DNA from 2 places in the Comamonas squillarum genome. Region 2 is predicted to be linked to the other one. Evidence: riboswitches for the same ligand, from Rfam matches in the RefSeq annotation. Region 2 holds a riboswitch; the other holds the start of a gene.
What was found. Region 2 has a riboswitch for manganese ahead of N4T19_RS17480 (TMEM165/GDT1 family protein). Riboswitches for the same ligand answer to the same signal wherever they lie in the genome.
Positions count from the first base shown of each region.

Region 1 (14,766 bases), 1.5 Mb from region 2:
ATTGAAAAGTAGCTGAACCCAGGCCGCATCTGCATGTCCCCACCCGCGCCAAGCGCCGTATCTGAAGGCGGCAGAGCTGTTTCTGCTGTCCATGTCTGCATCTTCTGCTTAAGCGGGCTGCGCGGCCCTGACCCAGATCAACGAGACAAAACAAGCGATGAAAAAAGGCGGCCCGCTGTTGCGATGCCGCCTTCTGCCTCTTGCTGCGCCGCGCCCGAGGGACGCGGCCAGCAGCCATGCGCTGCTGCTTGCGATCAGTGCCCGCGCAGCTTGTGCCAGGCCTCCACCGCCAGCACCACCAGGCCACCAATGGCTGCGCCAACAGCCACATGCACCAGCGTTGGGGCCAGCAGTGCCACCACGCCACCCATCGGGGCTACGGTGCTCTCCAACCAATGCTCGATCGGGCCCATGCCATGCACCAGCAGGCTGCCACCCACCATGAACATCGCAGCCGTTCCGACAATCGACAGGCCACGCATCAGCCAGGGCGTAAACGCAATCAGGCCCCGGCCCAGGGCCTGGGCTGCGGCACTGGTCTTGCGCATCAGCCACATGCCAACATCGTCCATGCGCACAATGCCGGCGACCAGACCATAGACAAACACGGTGATCGCCAGCGCCACAGCGACCAACACCGCAAACTGCTCGGCAATCGGCTTGCTGGCAACAGTGCCCAGCGCAATCGCCATGATCTCGGCCGACAAGATGAAGTCGGTGCGCACCGCGCCGGCCACCTTGGCCTTTTCATAGGCCACCGGGTCCATGTTCTTCTCGTTGGCCGCTTTGACCGATGAAGGGGCTACGCCCATTTGAGCGGCCTGCGCCGACTCCTTGACGGCATCGTGGGTGTGCTGGGGCTTGTGGAACAGGCTCAGCACCTTCTCCACCCCTTCAAAACACAGAAAAGCGCCACCAATCATCAGCAGCGGTGTGATCAGCCAGGGCGCAAAGGCGCTGATCAACAGCGCGGCCGGCACCAGGATGGCCTTGTTCTTCAGCGAGCCCTTGGCCACGGCCCAGACCACCGGCAACTCCCGGTTGGCCTTGACCCCAGTCACCTGCTCGGCGTTCAGCGCCAGGTCGTCGCCCAGCACCCCCGCGGTCTTCTGCACCGCCACCTTGGTCTGCGTGGCCACATCGTCCAGGATGGCCGTGCTCTTGCCCGCAGCCGTCTTGGTCATCAGCGCCACATCGTCAAGCAAGGTCGCAATATCATCGAGCAACATCAACAAACCAGCACCAGCCATTACGCACTCCCAATCCAAATTCGGTGGCAAATCATAGCGATTTCGCGGTGCAATGCCGTGTCAGACCCTATAAAACGGTGATTTCTACGTTTTGTTGGAGCTTGTTCACAAAACTTTATGCAGGCCTTGTCAACAACTTCAGCGCGCGGCCCGTTGTACACCCATCTACACCAGAAAGGTGAAAGGACTGAAATGACTGAAGTGTTTGCTATTTGGCCTGAAGACGAACGTGACCGTAAGCGTGCTCCTGCCCGCTTCTGATACCAGCGCAGCCTGCAAGCGGTTGAGCCAGAACTAAAAACCCGGCACCCGCAGCAATTGCAAGCCCACTGATCTTTCTCACTTAAGCCCCGCTCTGCGGGGCTTTGTTTTGCCTGTAGCAACGCTCCTACAGCGCAAAACGCAGCCAAGCCCTCTGCCACGCCAGCGGAGGGCTTTGATTTTATACGGCCACCATGTGCTCGTACAGAATCAGCGAGCCAATGGCAATCAGCACGACACCACCCACCGCTTCTGCCCAGCGGCCCGTGATATTGCCCAGAATGCGGCCGACCATCACGCCCAGGGTCACCATCGCAAAGGTGGCAAAACCAATGCTGAGCGCAACGACGGTGATGTTCACATCCAGAAAGGCCAGGCCCACGCCTACCGCCATCGCGTCAATACTGGTGGCAAAGCCCGTGGCGACCAGCAGCCAGAAGCCATGGCGCGCGGGCCGGCTCATCTCGGGCTCATCGGCACTTTGGAAGGCACCCAGCACCATGCGGCCGCCCAGCACCAAGAGCAGCACAAAGGCAATCCAGTGGTCCCAGGCCTTCACATAATCGGCCGCGGCATAGCCCAGCGCCCAGCCCACCAGCGGCGTGATGGCTTCGATGACACCAAAGATCAGGCCGGTGCGCAGCGCCTCGGACCAACGGGGTTTGACAAGGGCAGAGCCTTTGCCAATCGCGGCAGCAAAGGCATCGGTGGACATGGCAAGCGCCAACAGGGAAATGGAAGCAGCGTTCATCGGAGGTTCTTCTAGGACAGTCGGGCATGAGCACAACGGCACGCCACCACTGCCCGACCGAGGTCGTGCTGGCATGCCGATGGTCTCGCCAACCGAAGAACGGATGTCTGCGCCACAGCATGCGAAATGCCGAGTATGTTGACGCAGACGCTTCCAGCGCGGAAGCAGGCTACTCCCCAAGGGAAGCCGCAGTCTAAACGCTGCGCAGCGCTTAGGAGCACATGGCCCCAACCGCGCCAAGTTCTTTAGGAATGGATCGTATTTCCGTCTTGCTGTTGCGGCCTGGACCCAGCAAAACGCCAACCGCTACAAGCCGAAACATGAGCAAGCTCATGTATTGCAGCTCTCCCTTGGCACCCTCTGACAGAGGCAGCCAAGGCGTCTCCCAAGTAACAGCGTGGCACTTCACCCAGGGTTGCCCCTAGTTCATTTTCAGGTGTTTTGTATACACTTAATGTATGCATATGTGCACACAACGCATAGCCATTGAGGCCTGTCTTGTGCTGCACATGCCATGCATGGACCCGCGCACATGACGAGACAAACCCGGCCGCCAGGCCGCTAATAAGGCGCAGCTGGATGCGCCCGATCCAAGGATGTCAATGACCGATCTTGCAGCAGACCAGAACGCAGGCTTTGCCTTCAACCCCGCACAGCAGCGCCCCGCAGCGGCCGGTGCATTGCCCGCCGGCGTATGCCCATCGCTCTACAACAAAGACCTCGCGCCCACCAAGAAAGACAGCCGCTCCTGGGGTGCCTACAGCCTGTTCACGCTCTGGGCCAATGATGTGCACAGCCTGGGCAACTACGCCTTTGCCATCGGCCTGTTTGCGCTGGGCCTGGGTGGCTGGCAGATTCTGACGGCGCTGATGATGGGCGCTGCCTTGCTGTTTGTGCTGCTGACCTTGTCGGGCTTCATGGGCCCCAAGACGGGTGTGCCTTTTCCGGTGATGAGCCGCATCAGCTTTGGCACCCGGGGCGCGCAGATCCCGGCCTTGATCCGGGGCGGTGTCGCGATTGCCTGGTTCGGCATCCAGACCTACCTGGCCTCCAAGGTGCTCGATGTACTGTTGATCACCCTCTTCCCCAGCCTGCAGGTGCTGCTGGCGCACCAGGTGCTGGGCCTGCCGGTGCTCGGCTGGATCAGCTTTAGCCTGCTGTGGGTGGTGCAGACGATGATTGCCTGCTGGGGCATGGAGAGCATCCGCAAGTACGAGGCCTTTGCCGGCCCGGTGATTCTGGTGACCTTTATCGCGCTGGCCGGCTGGGTGCTGTACAGCTCGGGCGGCAAGATCCAGTGGACGGCGCCCAAGCCCAGCACCGGTGCGGCGATGTGGGTGCAGATCATGGGCGCAGCCTCGCTGTGGGTCGCCATCTATGGCACCTTTGTGCTCAATTTCTGTGACTTCACCCGGGGCGCCACCTCACGCAGCGCCGTGGTCAAGGGTAACTTCTGGGGCATCCCCATCAACATGCTGATCTTCGGCCTGATCGTCGTCGTGCTGACCGGCGGCCAGTTGGCGATTGACGGCACGCTGATCCTGAGCCCCACCGACATCGTCGAGAAGATCCCCAACAAGCCCTTGCTGGTGCTCGCCAGCCTGTCGCTGCTGATCCTGACCATCGCCGTCAACCTGATGGCCAACTTTGTCGCACCCGCTCTGGCCCTGGCCAACCTGCTGCCGCGCCAGCTCAACTTCCGCCGCGCGGCCCTCGTCAGCGCCATCCTCGGCTTTGTGATCCTGCCCTGGAACCTCTACGACTCACCGCTGGTGATCCTGTATTTCCTGGGCGGTCTGGGCTCGTTCCTCGGCCCACTGTTTGGCATCGTGATGGCCGACTACTGGCTGATCCGCAAGCAGCGCGTGCATGTGCCGGCGCTCTACAGCGATGACCGCAACGGCCCTTACCATTACGAAAACGGCGTCAACCGCCGCGCCATCCAGGCCCTGGTGCCCTCGGCGCTGATTGCGCTGCTGTTCGCCTTTTTGCCGGCGCTCGAGTCGGTGTCGCATTTCTCCTGGTTTATTGCGGCCGGGCTCGGCGGCCTGTTTTACTGGCTGCTGACCCCCAAGGGCCAGCACTATGAAGACCAGGACGGCGAGGCCATTGCCGTGAACCATGCCCAACATTGAGACGGAGTTTTTTGCATGCGCATTCTGATCGTGAACGTCAACACCACCGAGAGCATGACCGAGGCCATCGGCGCCCAGGCGCGCCGGGCGGCCGCACCGGGCACCGAGATCGTCGCCCTCACCCCGCGCTTTGGCGCAGAATCGGTGGAAGGCAATTTTGAGAGCTACCTCTGCGCCGTTGGCGTGATGGATGCGGTGATGCGCTATGACCAGCCCTTTGATGCCGTCATCCAGGCCGGCTACGGCGAGCATGGCCGCGAAGGCCTGCAAGAGCTGCTGGAAGTGCCCGTCGTCGACATCACCGAGGCGGCGGCATCGACTGCCATGTTCCTGGGCCACAAATACGCCGTGGTCACTACGCTGGACCGCGCTGTGCCCTTGATCGAAGACCGGCTCAAGCTGGCCGGGCTGGATGCGCGCTGCGCCTCGGTGCGCGCCAGCGGCATGGCCGTGCTGGAGCTCGAGAGCCAGCCCGAGCGCGCGGTCGACGCTATCGTGCAGCAGGCGGCCAAGGCCGTTGAAGAAGACCATGCCGAGGTCATCTGCCTGGGCTGCGGCGGCATGGCCGAGCTCGAAGACAAGGTGCGCAGCCGCACCGGCGTGCCCGTGGTCGATGGCGTGGCTGCCGCGGTGACGATCGCCGAATCGCTGGTGCGCCTGGGCCTCAAGACCTCCAAGGTGCGCACCTATGCGCCGCCGCGCGCCAAGCGGATTACCGGCTTTCCGCTGCCCGATTCGCTGGGCCGCTAACCGGACTTCTACCCCACTCTGCTTACTCCAACCGCCCTGCACCGCAGGGCTTTTTTCTGGCTGGATGGCTGCCTGGCAGCCTCATTGGCTGGTCTTGAAGCCCTGGGTTGCCGCCCAGGCCGCGACGTCATCGCGGCGGATCGCAGCGGCCATCAGCTGCGGGAAAGCATCCGGGGTGCAGGCAAAGGACGGCACCCCCAAGGCGGCCAGCTTGGCGGCCAGCGCCGCATCGTAGGCGGGCGCGCCCTCGTCGCTCAGCGCCAGCAAGGTGATGAACTGCACGCCCGACTCCACCAGCTCATTGGCGCGGCGCAGCAGGCCGGATTCCACGCCCCCCTCGTACAGGTCCGAGATCAGCACCAGGATGGTGTTGCGCGGCTCGCTGATCAGGCTTTGGCAGTAGCCCACCGCACCATTGATATCGGTGCCGCCGCCCAGCTGCACGCCAAACAGCACATCGACCGGGTCGTCGAGCTTGTCGGTCAGGTCCACCACGGCCGTGTCAAACACCACCAGCTTGGTGGCGACGGCAGGCAGGCTGGCCATCACCGCACCAAAGATGCTGGAGTAGACGACCGAGTTGGCCATGGAGCCGCTTTGGTCGATGCACAGAATCACCTCGCGCTGCGGGCGGCGCGCCTTGCGGCCGTAGCCGATCAAGGTCTCGGGAACGATGGTTTGGTACTCGGGCTGCCAGTGGCGCAGGTTGGCGCGTATCGTGCGGTTCCAGTCGATCTCGGCATGGCGCGGGCGGCGGTTGCGCTGGCTGCGGTCCAGCGCGCCGGCCACGGCACTGCGCATCGGCTCTTCGAGCTTTTTCATCAGCTCGTCCACCACCTTGCGCACCACCAGGCGCGCGGTGGCCTTGGTGTTTTGCGGGATGACCGAGCCGAGCGAAATCAGGTTGGCCACCAGGTGCACATCGGGCTGCACGTTCTCCAGCATCTCGGGCTGCAGCAGCAACTCGCGCAGCTGCAGGCGCTCCATCGCGTCGCGCTGCATCACCTGCACCACCTGGCTGGGGAAGTACTTGCGGATATCACCGAGCCAGCGCGACACCGAGGGCGACGAATTGCCCCGGCCGCCCTTGCGCGAACCGAGCTGGCTGTCGCCTTCGTAGAGCGCGGCCAGCGCCTGGTCCATCTCCTGCAGGCGTCCTCCCACGGTACCGCAGCTGGCATCGGCCGGGCTGCCCAGCACCATGCGCCAGCGCTGCAAGCGGGTGGTGGGCTGCAGCGCCTCTGCCTCATCAGGCGGCAGGGTTTGTGCATCGTCTTGCGCCAGGCCTGGCGCGGGATGGGCGGCATGGGTCATCGTCATCACTCCAGGGCTTGGTTAGCAGGCGTGGCGGCAGGCGGAATCTGCGCCAGCAACTCGGGCGGCAGCTCCAGCCCCAGCAGGGTGTTGAGCAGCGGCAGCGCCAGCACAGCGCGCGCCTCGTCCCAGGGGGCATCCTCATCGCCCGCCGCCAAGGCGGCAGCAGGCACGGCAGCACCAGCCACCGGCGCGCGCCGGGCCTTGTCGCCCAGGCTCTGGCGCTCATGCTTGCTGAAGTTGGCAAAACTGCGCCGCACCAGCGGCAAGATCTGCGCAAACTGCACCTCACCTAACCCCGCTAGCCAGGCATCGACGGCACCCCAGATGGCCTCGTCGTGCAGCAGCACCAGCGCCTGCTGGTTCAAAAAGCCATCCAGCCAGGCGGCGACATCCAGCGGCGCCGCGCCCAAGGACAGGTTGCGGTTGAACTGCAGCACCACCTCGGCGCTGTCCAGCAGATGCTCATCGAGCAGCAGCCGGCAGGCCATGCCGCGCAGCAAGGCGGCAGCGGCGTCGCCCATCGCCAGGCTGCGCAGCGCAGCGCGCCAGGCGTCGACTGCGGCCTGGGCTTGCGCATCATTGCCACGCAGGCGCAGCGCCTCGTGCGCGGCCAGCACCTTGCCCTTCATCGCAGCGGCCGCGTCTTCGTCCATCGCCATGCAGGCCACCGGCAAGCCAATGGCGGCGCGCAGCACCAGCGAATCGATGACCGTGGCCAGCAAGGCGGTATCGGTTTGGCGCACGCTGCCGTAGCGGTACACATTGGCCAGCGGCGGCAGCGCCTGCAGCAGCTGGGCTACATCGCCGGTGGTGGCCGCGCGCTCGGCCAGGGTGGCGATCAGCGATTCGACCAGTTGCGGCAGATTGGCCAGCAGCGCGTCGTCAATCGCCTGCGCAATCTCGGGCAAGGGCGTATCGGGCGGGAGGCTGGCGCGCAGGCGCGCGGTGGCGGCCTGCGCCACGGTGGCGCCATGCACGCTGGCCTCGATGATGCGCACGGCCAGCTCCGGCTCCCACTGCATCTGCCAGCTCTCGCGGAAGGTGCCACGGTTGCGCTGCGCATCGGCCGCGCGCGTGCCCCAGCCAATGCCCAACAAGCGCAGGCGGTGCAGAAAATGGCTGCGCGCCAGGTCGGTCTCCTTGCGCAGGTCCAGCGCCAGCAGTTTGCTCGCCGCCTCGGGCTTCATGCGCAGCGATTTCTGCTGCTGCTCAATATCGCGCTGCAGCGGCACCTGCGGCACATCGGCGGGCACCGTGCCCAGCACATGGCCGACGGTGAGCTCGTCGTCGATCAGGTTCAGCGGTGCGGTCTCGCCCATGCAGACCACCGTGACGATGGCCTCGTTGATCTCCTGCAGCCCCGGTATCGGCTGGCCGCGCATGGCAGCCAGCCCTTCGGCCAAACGGGTGGCCTCGATGATGTGGGCGCTGGAGCAGTCCAGGTCCTTGTCGCGCAGCAGCCGCGCCACGCGGGTCAGCCAGCCTGCGGTGCGCAAGGTGGCGGCATCGCGGGCGCTGCGTGCAGGTACGGCCAGGCCTTCTGCTGCATGCTGTGACAAGGCCGCATCGGCCCGGTAGCACTGCCAGAGATGCGCGTACCAGCCCGGCGAGGTGACGCCTGCGCCATAGCCGCTGCGGCTGGCCAGGTTGCGGTAGGTCCAGGGCGCCCAGGTCGCCAGCACCTTGGCCTTGGGCAAGCCCTTGAGCACGGCGCTGTCGGCCTTGGTGGTGGTGCTTTGCTGCAGCGCCGGCACATGCCAGGCGCCGCAGACCACCGCAATGCGCTGGTAGCCGGCCTTGACTGCCTCACGGATGCACTGGCGCATATGCGCCTCCCGCTGGGCCTCGCGCAGCACATAGTGGGGGCCGCGCCAGGCCTCGCCGTCGTCGCCCAGTTCGCTGCGCACTGCCGTCATGGCCTCGTTGATGCTGCTGAACAGCGCTTCGCTGTCACCCCGCTCTTCCACCAAGCGGTTCCACCAGCTCTCGCCATCCTCAAAGCCGGCCGCATGGGCGAGCCAGTCGAGCGGGTCGCGCATCGGTGGCTGCTTGCTCTCAATCGGTTCGCCGACGTCGCTGTCCATATCCACCACCGGGGCTGTGTCGGCGCTGGTCTCGGCGGCATCGGCTGGCGCCTCGTCCGCTGCCTCCAGCGCATCGTCCTCGCCCTCTTCCCCGTCCACATCCTGCGCGGGCTCCGGCTTTTTCAACGCCTGGCGCTGCGCCCAGTCCTGGGCCATCGCATGGGTTTGGGGCAGGTCGATAAAGCGCGTGGCCACGCCCTGCTCGCTCGCCCATTGCAGCGCCTGCCATTCGGGCGAGAACTCGGCAAAGGGGTAGAACGCGGCCTGGCTGGGCTCGTCTTGCATGTACACCAGCATGGCGACAGGCGGGCGCAGCTCGGCACTGCGCAGCATCGGCAGCAGGGCCTCGCCTTCGGGCGGGCCTTCCACCAGCAGGCAGTCGGGCTGCAGTTGCGCCAGCGCTTGCACCAGGCTGCGCGCACAGCCCGGGCCGTGGTGGCGAATGCCAAAGAAATGGACGTTGTCAGCAGAAGTGGCCATGGGCTCGGTCAGCGTTGTCGGGGCAGAAGAAAAACGGCGCCAGCGGCTTAGATTTGCTCGCGGCAGGCGCGGTACAGGTCTTTCCACTCTGCGCGCTCCTTCACCACCGTCTCCAGGTATTCCTTCCAGACCACGCTGTCCTGCACCGGGTCCTTGATGACGGCGCCCAAGAGGCCCGAGGCGACATCATGCGCACGCAGCACGCCATCGCCAAAATGGCCGGCCAGCGCCATGCCGCTGTTGATCACCGAGATCGCTTCAGCGGTCGACAAGGTGGAGCTGGGCGACTTGATGCGCACAGTTTTGCCGTCTTCGGTCTGGCCATTGCGCAGCTCGCGGAAGATCTGCACCACGCGGCGCACTTCTTCGAGCGCCGGTGCCTCGGCAGGCAGCTGCAGCGCGCGGCTTTGCTCGCCCACGCGCTTGGTGACGATCTTCACCTCCTCATCCTGCGAGGCAGGCACGGGCAGCACGACGGTGTTGAAGCGGCGCTTCAAGGCGCTGGAGAGCTCGTTGACGCCCTTGTCGCGGTTGTTGGCCGTGGCGATCACCGAGAAGCCGGCGACGGCCTGGAACTCGGTCGAGAGCTCGGGCACCGGCAAGGTCTTTTCGGACAGCACGGTGATCAAGGTGTCCTGCACATCGGCGGGGATGCGGGTCAGCTCTTCGATGCGGGCGATCTTGCCCAGCTTCATCGCATGCACCAGCGGGCTGGGGACCAGCGCCTTTTCCGAGGGGCCATGGGCCAGCAGCTGGGCATAGTTCCAGCCGTAGCGCAGTTGCTCTTCGCTGGTGCCGGCCGTGCCCTGGATCAGCATGGTCGAGTCGCCACTCACGGCCGCTGCCAGGTGCTCGGACACCCAGGACTTGGCCGTACCAGGCACGCCGTACAGCAGCAGTGCGCGGTCGGTGGCCAGGGTCGATACCGCGATCTCCATCAGGCGTGGGCTGCCGATGTACTTGGCGCTCACTTCAAAACCATTGCTCAGCGTGCCGCCCATCAGGTACTGCAGCACGGCCCAGGGCGAGAGCTTCCAGTTGGGCGGGCGCGGGCGGTCATCGGCCTTTTGCAGGGCATCCAGTTCTTCGGCAAATTGCTGCTCGGCATGCTGGCGTAGTACTTGGCTCATGGTGTGCTTCCGGTAGAGATCAAAAGGTTCGTGGTGGGCGCCATCAGGCGGGCTGGGCCGCTTGCAGCGCCAGGCGCAGATCGACAATGCGGTTGAGTTGGGCGAGCACCTGCTCGTCGTCCCAGGGACGCAGGCGCGAGCGCTCCAGGCGCGCTTGCTGCTCCTGCTTGAGTCTGGCGATGTCGGCCTCGGTACTGCCTTCGGGCACCACCAACGCAGCGGCGTCGTCGGGCGCCGTGGGCTCGGCAGGCGCTAGCGCCCGTGGCGCGCGCCACAGCTGCGCAAAGCGCTCCAGGTCGCCCACCTGCAGGCGGCGTGCGCAGGCCAGCACGGCATGGTCGGCCTGCCAGCTGTGCCAGTTGCCTGCAGGCTGGCGCGCTTGCAAGGTGCTGAGCAAGGCCTCGAGCAACCAGCGCGACATTGCAGGCGAGAGCAACTCTGCGCGCCCCATGCCTTCGTCGATGCGGTGGATGGCCTCGATAAAGGCACTCTTGCCCAGCTTGGCCTGCAACTGCGCCAGCCACTGGGTTTCGCGCTCTTCGGCGCTGAGCTCAGCCATCAGCAGCGGCAGCACATCGCTGCTGCGCGAATCGCTCTCCATGCTCTGGATCAGCGGCAGCCAGCGCACATCGCGCTGCGCACGCAAAGCCGCAATCCAGCCCTGGCGCAGCGCGCCCTTCCAGTCGCTGCGCCGGCTCCATTCCCAGAGCTGCTCGGGCGTCTTGCCCAGATGCTGCTGCCAGAAATCGAGGGGCGTGAGCTCCACCAGCTGCTGCAGCCACCAGGCGCGATGGCCCTTGATATAGGCAGGCGGCTGCAAGGTGACGCCGTCGCGCTCCCAGTCCTTGTGGCCTTCTTGGGGCGGCTCAATCTGCCACTCGCCGTTGGCATCCTGGCTCAGCATGGCCTGGAGCGCCGCGCCCATGCGCTGGCTGTGCGGGCTTTGCGGCAGGCGTGCGAGCAGGCTGGCGGCTGATTCGCGCACCTCCTTGCTGCGGTCGCCCAGCAGCTTTTCCAGCAAGGCCTCGTCGTGGGCCGACAGGCCGCGCGCCAGGCTCTGCACCATCGGTGCACGCTCGCGGGCGCTCAGCTCCTTGAGGCTGGCCTCCAGCCGCGCGCGGGCGCCTGCCGGATCGGTGGCGCGCTGCTGCTGCAGCAAGGCCACACGCTGCTCGAGCGAGCCTTCCTGCCAGATCTGCTCGGCATCGGCCGTCTCCTGCACGCCATGCGCATAGGCCCACTGCGGGTTCTGGGCGGCCAGCCAGCGGCCGCGCTCGCCCAGCACCGGCGTGAGCCACTGGCGCAGCTCCACCGATTGGCGGCCCTGGTGCAGCGCATCCACCAGCAGCGCATAGGGCAGGCGCTGGCCGGCCTCGTCCAGGCTGGCCAAGGCCAGCGCCAGCAGCTCGGGCGCATTGCCCTGCAGCACTTCGCCGAGCAGCCGCAACAGTGGCTCGCCCTGCGGCGCCGGGCGCGATTCTTGGGCCGGTGGCGGCAAGGCTGCGGCGCCGGCCGCCGCAGCCAGCTGCGGCTGCGATGCACCGGGCTGCCAGCCCACGCGCTCCAGCACGGCAGCAACGGCGGTGGCGCGCAGCACTTGCTCGGCCTGGCTGCCCGCCGGCTGCATCAAGGCCGCCTGCAGGGCCTGCTGGCTGGCCGGCGCCGTGCGGTCGATGCCCTGGGTAAAGAGGGCTGGCAGCGCCAGCCGCTCGGCGCCCACCAGCGCCGATTGCTGCAACGCAGCCCAAAGATTTGCATGGCTCACAGCACGTCACCCCGGTTCTGCCAGATGTTGGTCCATGGCGCCTGGCCATCGCCGGCCTGCCAGGCACTGAGCAGGCGCCAGCGCCCTTGCTGCTGGCCGCCCTCCCATTCGCCAAACAGCGCCATCGGCGCGCCGCCACCGAGCGCCTGCAATTGCCAGGCCTGGTCATCGGCTAAGGCCAGCGGCACCAGCGCGGCGGCCTCGGCACCTTGCGGCCAGACCGCATACCACTGGCCAGCGCTGGTCTGCAAACGCGCCTGGCCGCACCACAGCGGCTGCACCGGCTGCAAGGGGTTGGCGGCCATGCGCCGGCTCAGCTGCGCCAAGGCATCGCGCCATGCTGCCTCGCCCAAAGGCGCGCCGGCGCCAGGCGCCAGCAACTCGATATCAGCACCCGCAATCGCGCGCAGCGGCGCCTGACCGGGGTAGAAATGCAGGCTGCCCCGGTAGCTTTGCGCCGGCACCCAGGCGGTCTCAAAACCCCGGCCGCCTTGCGCATAATCGAGCAGCCAGGCAATGCGCCCGCTGTGCAGGCCTTGCAGCCATACGCGGCGCTCCAGCAAGCGGCCTTCGCGCTCAATCTGGCGCAGGCCTACCACCAGCCAGTCATCAGCCACCACCTGGCCCCGCGCCTGCACCTCGGCCTTGTCCAGGGCCCAGCCCAGCGCGGCCATCACATCGGCACGGGTCTCGGCGCCGAGCGCATCGCGGCGTGCCACGGCATCGGCCAGCAACTGCCAGTGGCCCAGCTGCACCAGCAGGTCACGCGACCATTGCGGGTGGCTGTCCACCAGCTCCCAGGCCTCCTTGATGCGGGCGGCCATGCCGCTAGCCTGCGCATCGACCATGCGCGCGGCCATGGTGTTCCAGTGCTGGCGCGCCTGCTGGTCGCCCGAGAGATTGGCCAGGCCGTTGCGCAGCATGTCCTGCATCCACAGCTGCAGCTCCTGCATGCCGGCGGCCACCTTGTCCCAGCGCTTGTCCTCGCGCTTGGCCTGCTGCTTGGCCAGCGTCTCGGGATCGGGCGGAGGGGCTGCCGCAATGGCGGCGGCCTTGGCTTCTTTTTTCTCGGCTTTTTCAGCGCGGCTGTCCAGCCAGGCGCTGACCCAGGCGGGCGGCTCGGCATTGTCGGCCACCTGACCGGCCGCACGCAGCAGCATCAGCGCCAGGCCATGTTTGCAGGGGAATTTGCGGCTCGGGCAAGAGCACTTGAAGGACGGCCCACTCAGATCGACCTGGGTCTGGTAGGGCTTGGAGCCGCTGCCCTGGCATTCGCCCCAGGCTGCCGTTGCGTTGCAGCCCAGACTGGGCCATTTGCTGGGGTTCTTCAACCCTTGTGCCGCCTTGGTGGAAGAGGCATCCGGTGACAGCGCCACCACCTCGGCTTCGGTTGCTAAGACACGTGACAAACCGCCTCCCCGTCCATTCAATCTGTTAGTAATCCGCTTTATAGATTTATTTCTAGCGGCATCGCACGATTGTAGGCAGGGTGCAAGACGAAATGATGCAAGACAGGCCTCCGACCCGCCTGGCGTCTCACTTTTTTACAGATTTGCGGCGTTCCCAGGCCACCATCGTGAGGATGACGATGGCGGCGCTGAGCGAGATATGGCCGCACCAGGTCACCAGGCCCAGCGACCAGCCCTTGAGCCCCACGGCTATCGCCAGCGAGGCCAGCAGCGCCAGCCAGCCGGCCAGGCGCAGGCCCCGGGTTTGGCCAGCTGGTAGTTCACGGCCCAACAGGTCGAGCTGGTGGCGGTCCATGGCCAGCGCCAGCAGTGCAAACGCTGGCAGCGACACCAGCTGAATGGCAAGGTGATTCATGGTCGGGCCTCCTGCAGATCGGTGGCAATGGCAGCGTTGGCGGCCACCGCGCCCGTGTCAGCATCTCGGGCGGCAGGCGCTTGCCGTGGCGCTGCCTGGCGCTGCGGCTTGCGCTTGGGTTGGTGACGCCAGGTGCGCACCGCCAGCCAGGCATGCAGCGCAGCGAGCGCCAGCAAGGTCAGTTCCAGCCCGCTGAACACCCAGTCACCCTCGATCAGGCTGCGCCACAGCGGGCGGTCGGTGGTCAGCACATTGAGGACCGGCAGCAAGGCCAGCGCCGCGCAACCGGCCCAGAGCAGTTCCACCCAGGCGCGCTTGGCAGGCCGCAGCATGGCCCAGACCAGGCTGGCACCCCAGAGGATGAAGAACCAGTGGATCTCCCAGTCACTGCGTTTTTCCATGCCCAGCGGCAGCAGGCGGTTGGCCCAGAGCATGGCGGCCATGCCGATGCTCAGGCCCGCAATCGCAGCAATGTTCAGGCGCTCCACCAGCCAGAAGCCAAAGTAAGGCTTGTCCGGATGGGGCAGCTTGGTGCGGCGCTTGACGGTCCACATCACCAGGCCGGTGCCGACCATGGCCGTGCCTGCCAGGCTGGTGAGAAAGTAGAGCCAGCGCACGGTGGTATCGCCAAAGCGGCCCAGGTGCAAGGCATAGAGCACGCCACGCGTCTCGGCCGCCGCGCCGACCTGGTCCTTGACCTCCAGCAGCTTGCCCGTGCTGCCCTCGAACAGCATGTATTTGGGGCTGATCGACACGCGCTCGAAATCGCCATAGGTGACGATGACGCGCGCCGAGGCATCGCCTGCGTTGTTGACGGTGACGCGGCCAATACGGTCCTCGCCCCAGCGCTGCTGGGCCTGGCGCACCATATCGCCCAAGGGGGCCAGCGGCGCGGCCTCGCCACTGGGTTTGCCGGCGGGGATAAAGGTGCTCAACTCACTTTGCATGGCCTGGCGCTCGGCCTGGGTCTTGAAGGCAGCGCTGCTGGCCCAGGGCATGGTCATCGCCATCAGCGTGAC
Region 1 covers NZ_CP104377.1:205,540-220,305, reverse strand. Annotated here, with positions in the region: gene N4T19_RS00995 (DUF808 domain-containing protein) at 255-1,250, opposite strand; gene mntP (manganese efflux pump MntP) at 1,693-2,262, opposite strand; yybP-ykoY riboswitch at 2,282-2,445, opposite strand; gene N4T19_RS00985 (NCS1 family nucleobase:cation symporter-1) at 2,865-4,397, shown strand; gene N4T19_RS00980 (aspartate/glutamate racemase family protein) at 4,413-5,147, shown strand; gene N4T19_RS00975 (VWA domain-containing protein) at 5,229-6,350, opposite strand; gene N4T19_RS00970 (DUF5682 family protein) at 6,467-9,028, opposite strand; gene N4T19_RS00965 (ATP-binding protein) at 9,076-10,158, opposite strand; gene N4T19_RS00960 (DUF5691 domain-containing protein) at 10,202-11,923, opposite strand; gene N4T19_RS00955 (SWIM zinc finger family protein) at 11,920-13,332, opposite strand; gene N4T19_RS00950 (DUF3325 domain-containing protein) at 13,460-13,747, opposite strand; gene N4T19_RS00945 (PepSY-associated TM helix domain-containing protein) at 13,744-14,766, opposite strand, start outside.
Region 1: linked by a shared signal. The riboswitch ahead of mntP (manganese efflux pump MntP) and the one ahead of N4T19_RS17480 (TMEM165/GDT1 family protein) in region 2 are both predicted to bind manganese.

Region 2 (14,766 bases):
CGAACCATTGCCGTAGGGGCTGCGGAAGCCGCCATCGCGCTCACCGCCACGATCGCCACCACCAAAGCCGCGGTCATTGCCGCCACGGCCGCCATCGCGACCACCGCGGTCGCCATAGCCACCGCCGCCGCCACCACCGTAGCCGCCACGGTCTCCGCCGCCGCCGTATCCACCACCACCACCGCCGCCGTAGCCGCCGCCACCACCGCCGCCGTAGCCACCACCACCGCCGCCGCCAAAGCCGCCACGGTTACCGCCTCCGCCGCCAAAGCCACCACCACGGGGGCCGCCAAAACCACCACCGCCGCTGCGGGGAGGACGGGGCTCCATGGGACGTGCTTCGTTCACGACCAGATTGCGACCGCCCAGGGGCTGACCGTTCAGACCGTTGACCGCAGCTTGGGCTTCTTCATCGCTGCCCATTTCTACAAAACCAAAACCTTTGGAGCGACCGGTGTCGCGTTCCATCATCACCTTGGCGCTGGTTACGCTGCCAAACTGACCAAAGGCCTGTTCCAGATCGTTGTCGCGAACCTGGTATGGCAAATTACCGACGTAAAGCTTGTTGCCCATTTGAGGGACTCCTGATAACTCTTAAATAATGCGATCGCGCCCTGTAGAACACCGGTCATCTATCGCAGTAGCCCAATGGAGGAATGCTCCATCCTTTATTTTCTGGCATAAAAACCGGGAATGGGATAGTTGTGCCCCTCTGTTGTGGCGCAGAAGCTGCAACCAGATGCAAAAAAGGCCTCAAAGAGGCCTTTTTTCCGGGAAAACCCGTCATCTCACTGTCAAAACCTCTAAGAGGTTTTGGATGTGATGTGCTTAGTAGCTGCCGCCACCGTAGCCACCACGGCCACCGCCGCCGAAGCCACCGCGATCGCCGCCGCCGAAGCCGCCGCGGTCACCACCGCCGAAACCACGGCCACCACCACCACCGCCGCCGAAGCCGCCGCTGCGTGGAGGACGGGCTTCCATTGGACGTGCTTCGTTCACGACCAGGTTACGACCGCCAAAGCCTTGGCCGTTCACGCCTTCGATAGCAGCTTGTGCTTCAGCGTCCGAACCCATTTCCACAAAGCCGAAGCCCTTGGAACGGCCGGTGTCACGTTCCATCATGACCTTGGCGCTGGAGACGGTACCGAATTGGCTGAAAGTGCTTTCCAGATCGCTGTCACGGAAAGAGTAAGGCAGGTTGCCCACGTAAAGTTTGTTGCCCATTTGAGGACTCCGAAAAAAGTAAAAAAAGCGATGGAGCCTGATGCAATCAACAAACCTGTGACAACTTCCAAGACGGATCACCGCGCGCTCTAGTGTACCCGGGGGCACATTGAGCTTCACCATTATGGGTGAATCGCCTTACGCTGTGTTGACAGTTGCTGCAACCAGCCCTTGGTATTTTCCCTGGAGGGCGTGGGTGTTGCGGCGCAACATCGCTTTTGGGCGTATGATGCGCCAGTCTTTGGGGAGTAGCCTGCTGGGCGCGCAATGCGCCGCAGAGTGTGCGTCAACAAACTTGGGCCTTCGCGGCCTATGGCGTACACGGCATCTGGTGATGAGGATGCTGGGCGAGACCATTGACCACGTTGCGATCCCATGCCGGAGTCGCGATGCGGTCAATGCTGTCTTGCGATATCCGGCTGCAATAACGATCCCCACTCCATGGAAGCCTTTCTCCTCTCGACCGCCGTCGTCGCCCTTGCCGAAATGGGCGACAAGACGCAGTTGCTGTCCCTCGTCCTCGCTGCCAAATACCGCAAACCCTGGCCCATTGCGCTGGGCATCTTCGTCTCGACCCTGGTCAACCATGCGCTGGCCGGTGCCGTTGGCGCCTGGATCACCACGATGCTGGGCCCCGATGTGCTGCGCTGGATTCTGGGCGTGTCCTTTATCCTGATGGCCGGCTGGATGCTGATCCCCGACAAGATCGACGAGGACGAAGCGGGCAAGAGCAGCGGCCGCTGGGGTGTGTTCGGCACCACCGTGCTGCTGTTCTTCCTGGCCGAGATGGGCGACAAGACCCAGCTGGCCACCGTGGGCCTGGCCGCCAAGTACCCCGCTTCTTATTACTGGGTGGTCGCAGGCACCACGATCGGCATGATGCTGGCCAATGCGCCGGTGGTCTGGTTTGGCGACAAGATCACCAAGAGGCTGCCGATCCGCTGGATCCACCGCGTCTGCGCGGTGATCTTCCTGGTGCTGGGTGTGGCCGCGCTGTTCACGACGATGGACTGATAGCGCTGGCTGCGCTAGCAACACTAGCAACGCACCAACTCAAAGGGCTGGGATCTTGCGATCTCCAGCCCTTTTTCCATGGGGCGCCCCCCCAAGCCTCAGCGTTAGTCCAAGGTCATCAGGCTGGCATTGCCGCCAGCCGCAGCCGTGTTGATGCTGATGGCATGCTCGGCCAGCAGGCGGAACAGCGGCACGCTGCCGTCGGCAGCCTGGGCGGTGATCGGCACGATGGCGCCGGCGCGGCCCGCCAAGGTGCTGGCCGTGGGCAGCCAGCCGCTGGCGGCATCAACGATCAGCGCATCAAAGGCTTCGGACTGCACAAAGGCCTGCTCGCTGTGCGCAGACAGCTGCACCGAGGCACGCACCGAGGCGGGCAATTGGGCCAGCAGGCTGGCTTGGCTGCTGCCTGCGGGCCACACGGCGGTGGAGCCCGCGGCGAGCACGGCGGCGAGCTGGGCCAGCAGCAGGCTGCTGGTGCTGGCCACGCAGGCCACGCGCTCGCGGCCACTCAGCACATACAGATTGCGCTCACCGGTAGGGCCGGGCAGCTCGGCCGCAAAGCCGTTGCCGGTATGGGCGGCATAGCGCTGGCACAGCGCTGCCAGATCGCCCTGGCCTTGCTGGCTGGCCCAGCTTTGCAGCGCCTCCAGCCCAGCGGCGGGGGCGGCATCGGCCTGTTCCAGGCCATGGGCATTACCGCGCTGGCCGGTGCTGGCGGCCGGGGCCTCGCTACCGGCCATGCGCGGTAGGTGGGCGAGCGCATCCACGGTGGCCGTGGCCGGCATGCGGCTGAGCAGGCGCAGCATGTACAGCGGGCCGCCGGCCTTGGGGCCCGTGCCCGACAGGCCTTCGCCGCCAAAGGGCTGCACACCGACGACGGCGCCGACGATATTGCGGTTCACATAGATATTGCCGGCATGCGCAGCGTTGACCACCTGGGCAATGGTCTCGTCAATGCGGGTGTGCAGGCCCAGGGTGAGCGCATAGCCGGTGGCATTGATGTCGGCCAGCAGCTGGGGCAGGTTCTCGCGGCGGTAGCGCAGCACATGCAGCACCGGGCCGAAGACTTCGCGCTTGAGCTCGGAGAGCTGGCCGATGGCGATCACCGTGGGCGGCACAAAGGTGCCTTGCGCGCTGGCGCCACTGTTTTGCCAGACCTGGTGGCCAGCGGCCTGCATGCGGGCAATGTGCTGGTCGATGACGCCCTTGGCCTCGGCGTCGATGACGGGGCCGACATCGGTCTTGAGCTGGCAGGGGTTGCCCAGCTGGAGCTCCTGCATCGCGCCGCGCAGCATGTGCAGCAGGCGGTCGGCCGCTTCTTCCTGTACGCACAGCACGCGCAGCGCCGAGCAGCGCTGGCCGGCCGAGTCAAAGGCCGAGGACAGCACATCGACCACGACCTGCTCGGCCAGCGCGGACGAGTCCACGATCATCGCGTTCTGGCCGCCGGTCTCGGCCACCAGGGTGACGGGCTGGCCTTGGGCGTCGAGGCGCTGGGCCAGCGTCTTTTGCAGAATGCGCGCCACTTCGGTCGAGCCGGTGAACATGACGGCCTGCACGCGGTGGTCGCCCACCAGGCGGGAGCCCACGGTCTCGCCGGTGCCCGGCAGCAGCTGCAGCACATCGCGCGGCACGCCGGCCTGCCACAGCGCCTGCACGGCGGCAGCCGCGATCAGCGGGGTCTGCTCGGCCGGCTTGGCCAGCACGGTGTTGCCGGCAGCCAGCGCGGCGGCAATCTGGCCGCTGAAGATGGCCAGCGGGAAGTTCCAGGGGCTGATGCAAACCACCGGGCCCAGCGCCTGGTAATCCGCCTGGCCCCAGCTGCGCACCTGGGCGGCGTAAAAGCGCAGAAAGTCCACGGCCTCACGCACTTCGGCAATCGCGTTGGAGCAGGTCTTGCCGGCCTCGCGCACCAGCACGCCCATCAAGGTGGGCATATGTGCTTCGAGCAGATCACCAGCTTTGGCCAGGCAGTCAGCACGCTGGGCGGGCGCGGTGGCCTGCCAGCGGGCAGCGGCGGCCTGGGCGGCGGCCAGCGCAAATTCCACCTGCTCGGTCGACGCCTGCGTGACGCTGCCGACCTGGTCGCCGTGGTCAGCCGGGTTCAGCACCGGCTCGCTGGCCTGGGTGGATGCGGGCGCGCCATCGGCCAGCATCGGCTGGGCATGCCAGGCCATCTGGGCGCTGGCCTGCAGGTCGTTCTGCAGCGCGCGCAGGCGGTCGTCGTTGGACAGGTCGAGCCCTGCCGAATTGCTGCGGCTTGCGCCATACAGCGCGCGCGGCTGGGCAATGTGCGGGTTGGGCAGGCCCAGCTGGCCTTCGCTCTGCGCCCACTGCTGGGCGGTGGTCACGGGGTTTTCCACCAGCTTGGCCAGGGGGATGTCCTGGTCGGCGATGCGGTTCACAAAGCTGGTGTTGGCGCCGTTCTCCAGCAGGCGGCGCACCAGGTAGGCCAGCAGGGTTTCATGCGTGCCCACGGGTGCATAGATGCGGCAGGGGCGGCCCAGGTTCTCGCTGGCGTTGCGGCCCACGACCTGCTCGTACAGCGGCTCGCCCATGCCGTGCAGGCACTGGAACTCGTACTGCCCGGGCTGGTAGCGGGCCGGGTCGGCCAGGTGGTAGATGGTGGCCAAGGTGTGGGCGTTGTGCGTGGCGAACTGGGGGTAGACCGCATCGGGTGCGGCCAGCAGCTGGCGCGCGCAGGCTAGGTAGGACACATCGGTATAGGCCTTGCGGGTGTAGACCGGGTAGCCTTCCAGGCCGTCGATCTGGGCGCGCTTGATCTCGCTGTCCCAGTAGGCGCCCTTGACCAGGCGCACCATCAGCCGGTGCTGGCTGCGGCGGGCCAGGTCGATGATGAAGTCCAGCACATAGGGGCAGCGCTTTTGGTAGGCCTGCACGACAAAGCCGATGCCGGCAAAGCCGGCCAGCTCGGGCGCAAAGCAGAGCTTTTCCAGCAGGTCCAGCGACAGCTCCAGGCGGTCGGCTTCTTCGGCGTCGATATTGAGACCGATGTTGTAGCCCTTGGCCAGCACGGCCAGCTGCAGCACCACCGGGTAGAGCTCGGCCATCACGCGGTCGTACTGGGCGCGGCTGTAGCGCGGGTGCAGCGCCGACAGCTTGATCGAGATGCCCGGGCCTTCGTAGACGCCCCGGCCATGGCTGGCCTTGCCGATCGCATGGATGGCGTTTTCATAGTCGCGCAGGTAGCGCTTGGCGTCATCGCTGGTCATCGCCGCTTCGCCCAGCATGTCGTAGGAGTAGCGGAAGCCCTTGGCCTCCAGGCGCTCGGCGTTCTTCAGCGCCTCGCCAATCGTCTCGCCGGTGACGAACTGCTCGCCCATCATGCGCATGGCCATGTCCACGCCCTTGCGGATCAGCGGCTCGCCGCCCCGGCCAATGAGGCGGGTGAGCGACTGGCCCAGCGAGCCTTCGCTGTGCGTGGCGACCAGCTTGCCGGTCAGCACCAGGCCCCAGGCGGCGGCGTTGACGAACATCGACGGGCTCTTGCCCACATGGGCCTTCCACTGGCCGTGGGCGATCTTGTCGCGGATCAGCACATCGCGGGTGGCCGTGTCCGGGATGCGCAGCAGCGCCTCGGCCAGGCACATCAGCGCAATGCCTTCTTGCGACGACAGCGCAAACTCCTGCAGCAGGCCTTGCACCAGGCCGGAGCGGCCGCTGTCGGCCTTGCGCTCGCGCAGGCTGCGGGCCAGCTGCAGCGCCAACGCGTCGCCCGCCTGGGCGATGGCGGCGGGCGGCGTGGCCTGGGGCAGCAGCGCTTGCAGGGCCTCGGGCTCGGGCTTGCGGTAGGCGGCGGTGATGGCCGCGCGCAGCGCCGAGGCGGGCTGCAGTGCCGACACCAGCTCATTAAAAACAGGAGCGCTTGCGCCAGATGGGCTGCTGTCTGCGGCCGAAAGGGACGAGGTGGTGGTGGGCTGGTTGTCAACAACGGCATTGGCAGTCATGGCGGGCTCGGTTAGCAAGTAGATAGTGAATGCCGCCAGTGTGATCGTTTATGGTTTGAATTTCTCTCCATAATGTGGCCCATTCTTAGTGAAAAATTCAGCCCATGACCGCCATCATCGACCCACCGGAGGACCTGGACCGCATCGATCTGCGTATTCTGGCTGTGCTGCAGCGCGACGGCCGCATCTCCAACCTGAAGCTGGCCGAGGCGGTGTCGCTGTCGGCCACGGCGGTGCTGGCCCGCGTGCAGCGCCTGACCAAGGAAGGCTATATCACCGGCTACGAGGCGCGCTTGAACCCGCAAAAGCTGGGCGCGGCGATGCTGGTCTTCATCGAGGTGCTGCTCGACCGCACGACCCCCAATGTGTTTGACGAGTTCAAGGCGGCGGTGCAGGTGCGGCCCGAGATCATGGAGTGCCATATGGTGGCTGGCGGCTTTGACTACCTGGTCAAGATCCGCGTGGCCGACATGAACCACTACCGCCACTTTGCCGGCGAGGTTTTGTGGCAGCTGCCCGGCGTACGCGAGACCCGCACCTACGCGGTGATGGAAGAGGTCAAAAGCTCCAACCGGCTCTACCTGGGCGGCAGTTGATGCAGCCCATGCGCGGCCGATTTGCAGTACACTGAGATTTCACGGCGCCGATTTGCTTCAGCTTGCGGGCGCTTTATAAATCCAGCTAAAGACTCGGTAGGCGACTGCATTCCATCGACCCGGCCTCGTTTTTAGCGTTGCCGGGTTTTTTATGTCATTCGTTGCGACACCCCAATCAATGCATTTCCCGGAGGCGCTCCCGCTCCAAAGTGGCGCCTCCATCCGCGACTACCACCTGGCCTACGAGACCTACGGCCAGCTCAATGCCGACCGCTCCAACGCCATCCTGGTGTGCCATGCGCTCAACGCCTCGCACCATGTGGCCGGCTACTACGAGGGCCAGCCCAAGAGCGAGGGCTGGTGGGACAACATGATCGGCCCGGGCAAGCCGGTCGATACCAATCAGTTCTTTGTCATCGGCGTCAACAACCTGGGCTCCTGCTTTGGCTCCACTGGGCCCATGCACCGCAATCCGGATGCAGACAAGGACACGGACCAGGTCTATGGCGCCGATTTCCCGGTGGTGACGGTGGAGGACTGGGTCAATGCCCAGGCGCTGCTGCTCGACCGCCTGGGCATCACGCAACTGGCCGCCGTGCTGGGCGGCAGCCTGGGCGGCATGCAGGCACTGTCCTGGACCTTGCAGTACCCCGACCGCATGCGCCATGCGGTGGTGGTGGCCAGCGCGCCCTGTCTGTCGGCCGAGAACATTGCGTTCAACGAGGTGGCCCGCCGCGCCATCGTGACCGACCCGGACTTCCACGGCGGCCACTTCTACCGCCACGGCGTGATCCCCAAGCGCGGCCTGCGCATTGCCCGCATGATCGGCCACATCACCTACCTGAGTGACGATGTGATGAACCAGAAGTTCGGCCGCCAGCTGCGCGAAGGCATGGATCTCAAATACAGCACCCAGGATGTGGAGTTCCAGATCGAGAGCTATCTGCGCTACCAGGGCGACAAGTTCAGCGACTACTTCGACGCCAATACCTATTTGCTGATCACCCGTGCGCTCGACTACTTTGACCCGGCCAAGCCTTTTGGCGGCGACCTGACCCAGGCGCTGGCCGGCGCCAAGGCCCGCTTCATGCTGGTGAGCTTCAGCACCGATTGGCGCTTTTCGCCGGCGCGCAGCCGCGAGATCGTCAAGGCCTTGCTCGACAACCGCCGCACCGTCAGCTACGCCGAGATTGACGCGCCCCATGGGCATGACGCCTTTTTGCTGGATGACGCGCGCTACATGGGCGTGATGCGCTCCTATTTCGAGAACATGGCCCGCGAACTGAGCGCCGGCCAGCCCAGCGCCCAGGAGGCCGCATGACCGAAGCTTCTTCCACCTTTCAAGCCATTGCCAACCTGGTGCCGCTGGGCGCACGCGTGCTGGACCTGGGCTGCGGCGATGGCAGCTTGCTGGCCTACCTGCAGCGCGAGCGCCAGTGCAGCGGCTATGGCATCGAGTTTGACGACGCCAATGTGCTCGCCTGCGTGCGCCGGGGCGTGAACGTGCTGCAGCTGAACCTGGAAGACGGCCTGGCCATCTTCGAGGACAACAGCTTTGATATGGTGCTGCAGATTGACACCTTGCAGCATCTGCGCAATGTCGAGGTGATGCTGCGCGAGACCGCGCGCATCGGCAAGCAGGGCGTCGTCGCCTTTCCCAACTTTGCGCACTGGCCCAACCGCTTGTCCATCCTGAAAGGCCGCATGCCGGTGACCAAGCGCCTGCCTTACCAGTGGTACGACACGCCCAATATCCGCGTGGGCACCTTCAAGGATTTTGAGGTGCTGGCGCTCAAGAACAAGCTGCGTATTCTTGATAGCTTTGGCCTGCAAAATGGTGAGGTGCGGCGCTGGCTGCCCAATGCCCGCGCGGGCACGGCGGTGTTCCACTTCGAGCACGCCTGAGCCGCACTGCGGGCCTTGCCCGGCCGGGCCCTGCGCTGGATGACGGCAGCAGGGCTTTGCCCGAGGCGATAGCCGGGCGGCGCTGGCGCTGGTACGCTTATGCCTGCGGCTGCCCTTGTCGTGGCAGCACCTCCAGGAGATTCACCCATGAACGCCCGCCTAGACGCCGCCCATCTGCAAGCCAATGCGGCCTTGAGCCACATCAGCCAGCAGTGGGACCGCGATATCCTTCGCCAGCTGACCGACTACATCGCCATCCCCGCCAAGTCGCCGGGCTTTGATGGCAACTGGGAGCAGCATGGTTTCATCGACACGGTGGTGCGCAATGCCGCCACCTGGATCGAGGCGCAGAAGGTCGAGGGGCTGACGCTGGAGGTGGTGCGCGTGCCGGGCCGCACGCCGGTGCTGTTCTTTGAAGTGCCTGCCACCCAGGCCCAGAGCACGCAGACCGTGCTGATGTATGGCCACCTGGACAAGCAGCCCGAGTTCTCCGGCTGGCGCAATGACCTGGGCCCCTGGACCCCCAAATACGAAGACGGCAAGCTCTATGGCCGGGGCGGCGCCGATGACGGCTATGCCACCTATGCCAGCGTGGCCGCCATCCAGGAGCTCAAGCGCCAGAATGTGCCGCACCCGCGCATTGTCGGCCTGATCGAGACCTGCGAGGAAAGTGGCTCGGGCGACCTGCCGGTCTATATCGACATGCTCAAGCCCCGCCTGGGGGATGTGGGCCTGGTCATCTGCCTCGATAGCGGCGCGGGCAACTACGACCAGCTGTGGCTGACCACCAGCCTGCGCGGCATGGTCGCAGGTACCTTGAAGGTGGAGATCCTCACCGAAGGCGTGCACTCGGGCGATGCCTCGGGCGTTGTGCCCTCGTCTTTCCGCATCATGCGCCAGGTGCTCGACCGCCTCGAAGACAGCAAGACCGGCCGCCTGCTGCCCGAGAGCTTTCACTGCGCGGTACCGGCTGAGCGCCTGGCCCAGGCGCAGGCCACGGCCGGCATTCTGGGTGACGAGCTGTACAAGCGTTTCCCCTGGGCGCATTTTGACTGCAATGGCTCGAGCCTGTTTGCGCTGCCCACCACCACCGACCCCACGCAGGCGCTGCTCAAGCGCACCTGGGAGCCGACCTTGTCCGTTACCGGCGCCGAAGGGCTGCCTGCGCTGCAGGATGCCGGCAATGTGCTGCGCCCCTATACCGCGTTCAAGCTGAGCCTGCGCCTGCCCCCGCTGGTCGATGCCACGCAGTGCATGCAAGAGCTCAAGACCTTGCTCGAAGACAATGCACCCTACCAAGCCAAGGTCACCTGGGAAGGGGCCAGCGGTGCCAATGGCTGGAATGCGCCCAACACCAGCGACTGGTTCCTGAACGCGCTCAACCAATCGAGCCGCGCGCACTTTGGCGCCGACTGCGGCTTTATCGGTCAGGGCGGCTCGATCCCGCTGATGGGTATGCTCAGCGCCGGCTTCCCCAAGGCGCAGATGATGGTCTGCGGCGTGCTGGGCCCCAAGAGCAATGCACACGGGCCCAATGAGTTCCTGCATGTGCCTTATGCCAAGAAGCTGACCGCCGCCGTGGCCCAGGTGATTGCCTGCATGCCCACCACGGCTGCCAGCGCATAAATACAGCCAGCCCCCGGGCAGCCGCCGCGTGCCGATGTGCATGGGGCGGCTGCCTTTTGTTTTTGACCATAAAGACTACGCGCCCGCCATGACCGAGCCCACCGCCCCCACGCCCACGATCTTGTTTGACGGCACCGAACCCCTGGGTGCCAGCGCCGACCTGCAGGACAACGGCAAGCCCTTTTTCTTTCAGCTGCCCAACGGCCAGAAGGCCTTTGTGATCCGCTGGCAGGGCCAGCTGCACGGCTGGATCAACGAGTGCCAGCACGCCAGCGTGCCCATGGACTTTGATGGCGACATTCTGGAGAGCGGCCGCCAGTTCATCCTCTGCCCCTACCACGGCGCCATCTACCAGCCCGATACCGGCAAATGCGTGGGCGGCCCCTGCCGGGGCGCCAGCCTGGATGCGGTGGCGGTCGAAGAGCGCGATGGCGCGGTGTGGCTCAAGCACGGTTGAACCTCTGCCCGGCTCGCCAAGCCCCAGTGCGCTCCCACGGCATCCTTTTGGCGCGATACTGGCGCCCTTCAAAATAAGCGGCCACTCCTGCCATGCCGCTTGCGCAGCGCCCCGCCATGAAATCCCCGATCCGAATTGTTGATGTTGACCGCCTGGAGACCTGGACCAAGTACAAGGCCGGTCTCTGCGACAGCTGCGCGGCCAACTGCTGCACGATGCCGCTGGAGGTGCAACTGCCCGATCTGGTGCGCCTGGGCCTGGTGGACGCCTTTGAAGTGGACAACATCGCGCACAAGCTGATCGCCAAGCGCCTGCTCAAGGCCCGGCTGATCGACCACTACAACCCCAAGAACAATATCTTCACGATGGCGCGCCGCGCCAGTGGCGACTGCCAGTTTCTCGACCCGGTGGCGCGCCGCTGCACCGTGTATGACAAGCGGCCCGAAACCTGCCGCCTGCACCCCAAAAAAGGCCCCAAGCCAGGGTTTTGTGCCTATGGGCACAAAGATTTGCAATAAATCCTGGGCCGATTATCGGGGGCCGCTCCGGCCGACCTGTTGGCTCAGCGCCCCGAGCGCTTTATACAGAGGGTAAATAGTCCTCTAGAATGGCTCGCGCACCTGCTGCAGGTGTTGCGCAGGCCCTGCCAACGCAGGGCGAAGGCATTTTCTCAAGCCAACTAGCCAATGCAAAAATCAAAAATTTTCTGGTCGTTGGGCGTGCTGGCGCTCCTGGCCGCCGTCCTCACGATTTATGGCCTGGGCCTGCACAACGGCCTGGTGTTCGACGATGGCCGGCTGTCGGACGGCACCATTTTTGGCCGTTATGGCAGCTTGCTCGAGCCCAAGGTGCGCATGCTGTCCTATGGCAGCTTTGTCTGGGTGCAGTCGCTCTTTGGCGAGAGTATGGCCGTGCAGCGGGTCGTCAATATCGTGCTGCACCTGGCCACTTGCTATGCAATATGGCTGCTGGTGTCGGCACTGTTCAAACACACCCAGTTTTCGGACGAGGCGCGGGCAGAGCCGGGTTTTGACACCAATATCCGGATGGCGATATTTGCCGCAGTGGCGCTGTTTGCCGTGCACCCGGTGGGCGTATATGCCGTCGGTTATCTGATCCAGCGCAGCATGGTGATGATGACCCTGTTTTCCGCGCTGGCCTGCTGGGCGTATATCCGCGCCTTGGCGGGGGCGGGGCTGCAATGGGCGGCGCTGGCCGTGGTTTTCCTGCTCTGCGCGTTGATGAGCAAAGAGCATGCGGTGGTGCTGCCGGCACTCGCCTTGCCGCTGTATGTGTTTGTCAAACGGCCTTCGTGGAAGAAGCTGCTGGCGATCGCCGTGGCGATTGCCGTGCTGATCGGGCTGTTCACCGCGCTGCTGTGGACGCAGCTGGGCGCCTTTGTCGGCGCTGTCGCCACCGATGACACCTCCTGGGCCTATGTGCGCCAGCTCGAGCAGCTGCAGCCAGGCATCACCTCGTCGATCTACCCGCTCAGCCTGCTCAACCAGGGCAAGCTGTTTTTCCAGTACGGCCTGCTGTGGCTGCTGCCCAATGTGCAGTGGATGGCGCTGGACCTGCGCCCGGTCTTCCCGCTGAGCTTTGTCAGCCTGCCCCATCTGCTGGGTGGCCTGGGCTATGTGGCACTGGTGATTGGCAGCGCGGTCCTGCTGCTGCGCAAACGTGATGCCTGGGGCCTGGTGGGCCTGGTGCTGCTTTGCACGGCGCTGCTGTTCAGCACTGAGTTTGTCACCAGCTGGTTGCAAGACCCCTTTGTGCTCTACCGCAGCTATATCTGGGCGATGCTGCTGCCGGCCTTGCTCGCGCTGGTGCTGCTGCTGTTTCCGCGCAAGCTGATGGTGGCCATCGCCTGCGCCGCTGGCCTGGTGCTGACGGCCCTGGCCACGGAGCGCAGCCTGAGCCTCAAGTCTGAGTACAGCGCCTGGAGCGATGCCGCCCAGAAGGTGGACGAGCAGGCCCCCTTCAACGCCTTTGGCCGCTGGCGCCCCTTTATCAACCGGGGTGCGTCGCTGCTGGAAAACCTGATCTACGAGCAGGCGCTGCAGGACTTTGACAAAGCGGTTGCGCTGCAAGAACCCCTGGGCTCGGCACAGTTCAACCGCGGCATGACCCTGGAGCTGCTCAAGCGCTACCCCGAGGCGCTGGCCGCGTTTGACAGCGCCCAAAAGCAAGGCTTTGACAATGCGGCGCTGGCCTACCACCAGGCCACGGCCTACAAGATGACGCAGCAGATGGAGCCGGCGTTCCAAAGCTATGCCAAGGCCCTGGCGATGAAGCCCGAAGACGTCCTGCTGCCCAAGATCTTGCTGGAGCAGGCCGAGGTTGCCATCCCCTCGGGCCACTACGACGTGGCCATTGCGAACTACCAGCGCCTGCTGCAGATGTCGCCGGGCAACACCCGCCTGGAGGTGGGCCTGGGCATTGCGTTCATTGGCAAGCGCGATTTTGCGCAGGCCTTGCAGATCTTTGATGCGTCGCTCTCGCGCCAGCCCAACCCCCCCGCCTACTACGGCAAGGCCCTGGCCTACCGCGAGCAGGGCGACCGTGCCCAGGCCATTGCCAACCTGCAACGCGCCAGCGCCATGGACCCGGCCAACCCGGTCTACCAGCGCCTGCTGCAGCAATTGCAGGGCGGCCAATAACATGCTGCGCCATTGGCTGGGCCGGCCCCAGGCTGCGCCCTTGCATGCACAGGCGGGCGATGCGCCGCAGCGCGTGCTGCATGTGGGCAAGTTCTACCCGCCGTACCGGGGCGGCATGGAATCGTTTCTGGCCGATCTGATCGAGCAGCAGCGCGCCAACGGCATCGACGCCCGCGCGGTCGTGCATGGCGATCCGCTACCCGAGGACCCGCCCTGGCTCATCCGCGTGCCGGTGCAGATCACCCTGGTGTTCGCGCCGATTGCGCTGGGCTTTCCGCTGGCGCTGCACCGGGCCATTCGCGGCTTCCAACCCGATGTGCTGCATCTGCACATGCCCAACAATGCGGCGTTCTGGGCGCTCATCATGCCCGCCGCGCGCCGGGTGGCCTGGGTCACGCACTGGCACTCGGATGTGCTGATCTCGAAATGGGATAGCCTGCTGCAGCTGTGCTACCAGGTCTACCGGCCCTTCGAGACCAAGCTGCTGCGGCAAAGCGCGGCCATCCTCGCCACCTCGCCGCCTTACATGGCCGCCAGCGTTCCGCTGCAGCGCTGGCTGTTCAAGACCTTGGCGATCCCGCTGGGCCTGAAGCCGCTGGGCCAGGGGGTGCTGGAGCAGGCACAGGCCGAGGCCCCACAGCTGCAGCTCTGGGGCGATGCCCGGCTGCGCGTGCTGTCGGTCGGCCGGCTGACCTACTACAAGGGCTTTGACACCCTCATCTCGGCCGTGGCCGGCTTTGCCGATGTGCAGCTGATCATTGCCGGTGAAGGTGAGCAGCGCAAGGAACTCGAAGCGCTGATTGCGCGCGAGCGCGCCCAGCAAGGCTGCGCCAACGTCCAGCTGCTCGGCCAGGTCAGTGAGGCGCAAAAGCATGCGCTGTTCAACAGCTGCGATATCTTTGCGCTGGCCTCGCGTGAGCGCACCGAGGCCTTTGGCCTGGTACTGATCGAAGCCATGCAGCATGGCAAGCCCTGCATTGCCTCCGACTTGGATGGCTCGGGCATGTCCTGGGTGGTGGGGCAGTCGGGCAGCGGCCAGTGCTATGCCCCCGACCAGGTGCAGGCCTGGAAAGAGGCCATGCGCCAGGCGCTAGCCGCCAAGGCACAGCTGGCCGGGCGTGGTCTGGCGGCGCAGCAGGCGGCTGACGCCTATTTCACCATTGGCCAGTGCGAGCGGCGAATTGCTGAGGTCTACGACAGCATTCTGCCCGCCAGTGAGCGGGCACCTGCCCAGCCCCAGGCGGCCGCAGCGGCCAGGCCCTTACAGGTTGCGGTGGTGCAGCAGGCCGCGCAATGGCCGCTGCTGCAGCAGTGGC
Region 2 covers NZ_CP104377.1:3,810,624-3,825,389, forward strand. Annotated here, with positions in the region: gene N4T19_RS17470 (RNA recognition motif domain-containing protein) at 1-573, opposite strand, end outside; gene N4T19_RS17475 (RNA recognition motif domain-containing protein) at 829-1,224, opposite strand; yybP-ykoY riboswitch at 1,456-1,569, shown strand; gene N4T19_RS17480 (TMEM165/GDT1 family protein) at 1,666-2,238, shown strand; gene putA (trifunctional transcriptional regulator/proline dehydrogenase/L-glutamate gamma-semialdehyde dehydrogenase) at 2,343-6,206, opposite strand; gene N4T19_RS17490 (Lrp/AsnC ligand binding domain-containing protein) at 6,311-6,802, shown strand; gene metX (homoserine O-succinyltransferase MetX) at 6,954-8,123, shown strand; gene metW (methionine biosynthesis protein MetW) at 8,120-8,707, shown strand; gene N4T19_RS17505 (M20 family metallopeptidase) at 8,855-10,333, shown strand; gene N4T19_RS17510 (Rieske (2Fe-2S) protein) at 10,422-10,790, shown strand; gene N4T19_RS17515 (YkgJ family cysteine cluster protein) at 10,907-11,308, shown strand; gene N4T19_RS17520 (tetratricopeptide repeat protein) at 11,477-13,450, shown strand; gene N4T19_RS17525 (glycosyltransferase) at 13,452-14,766, shown strand, end outside.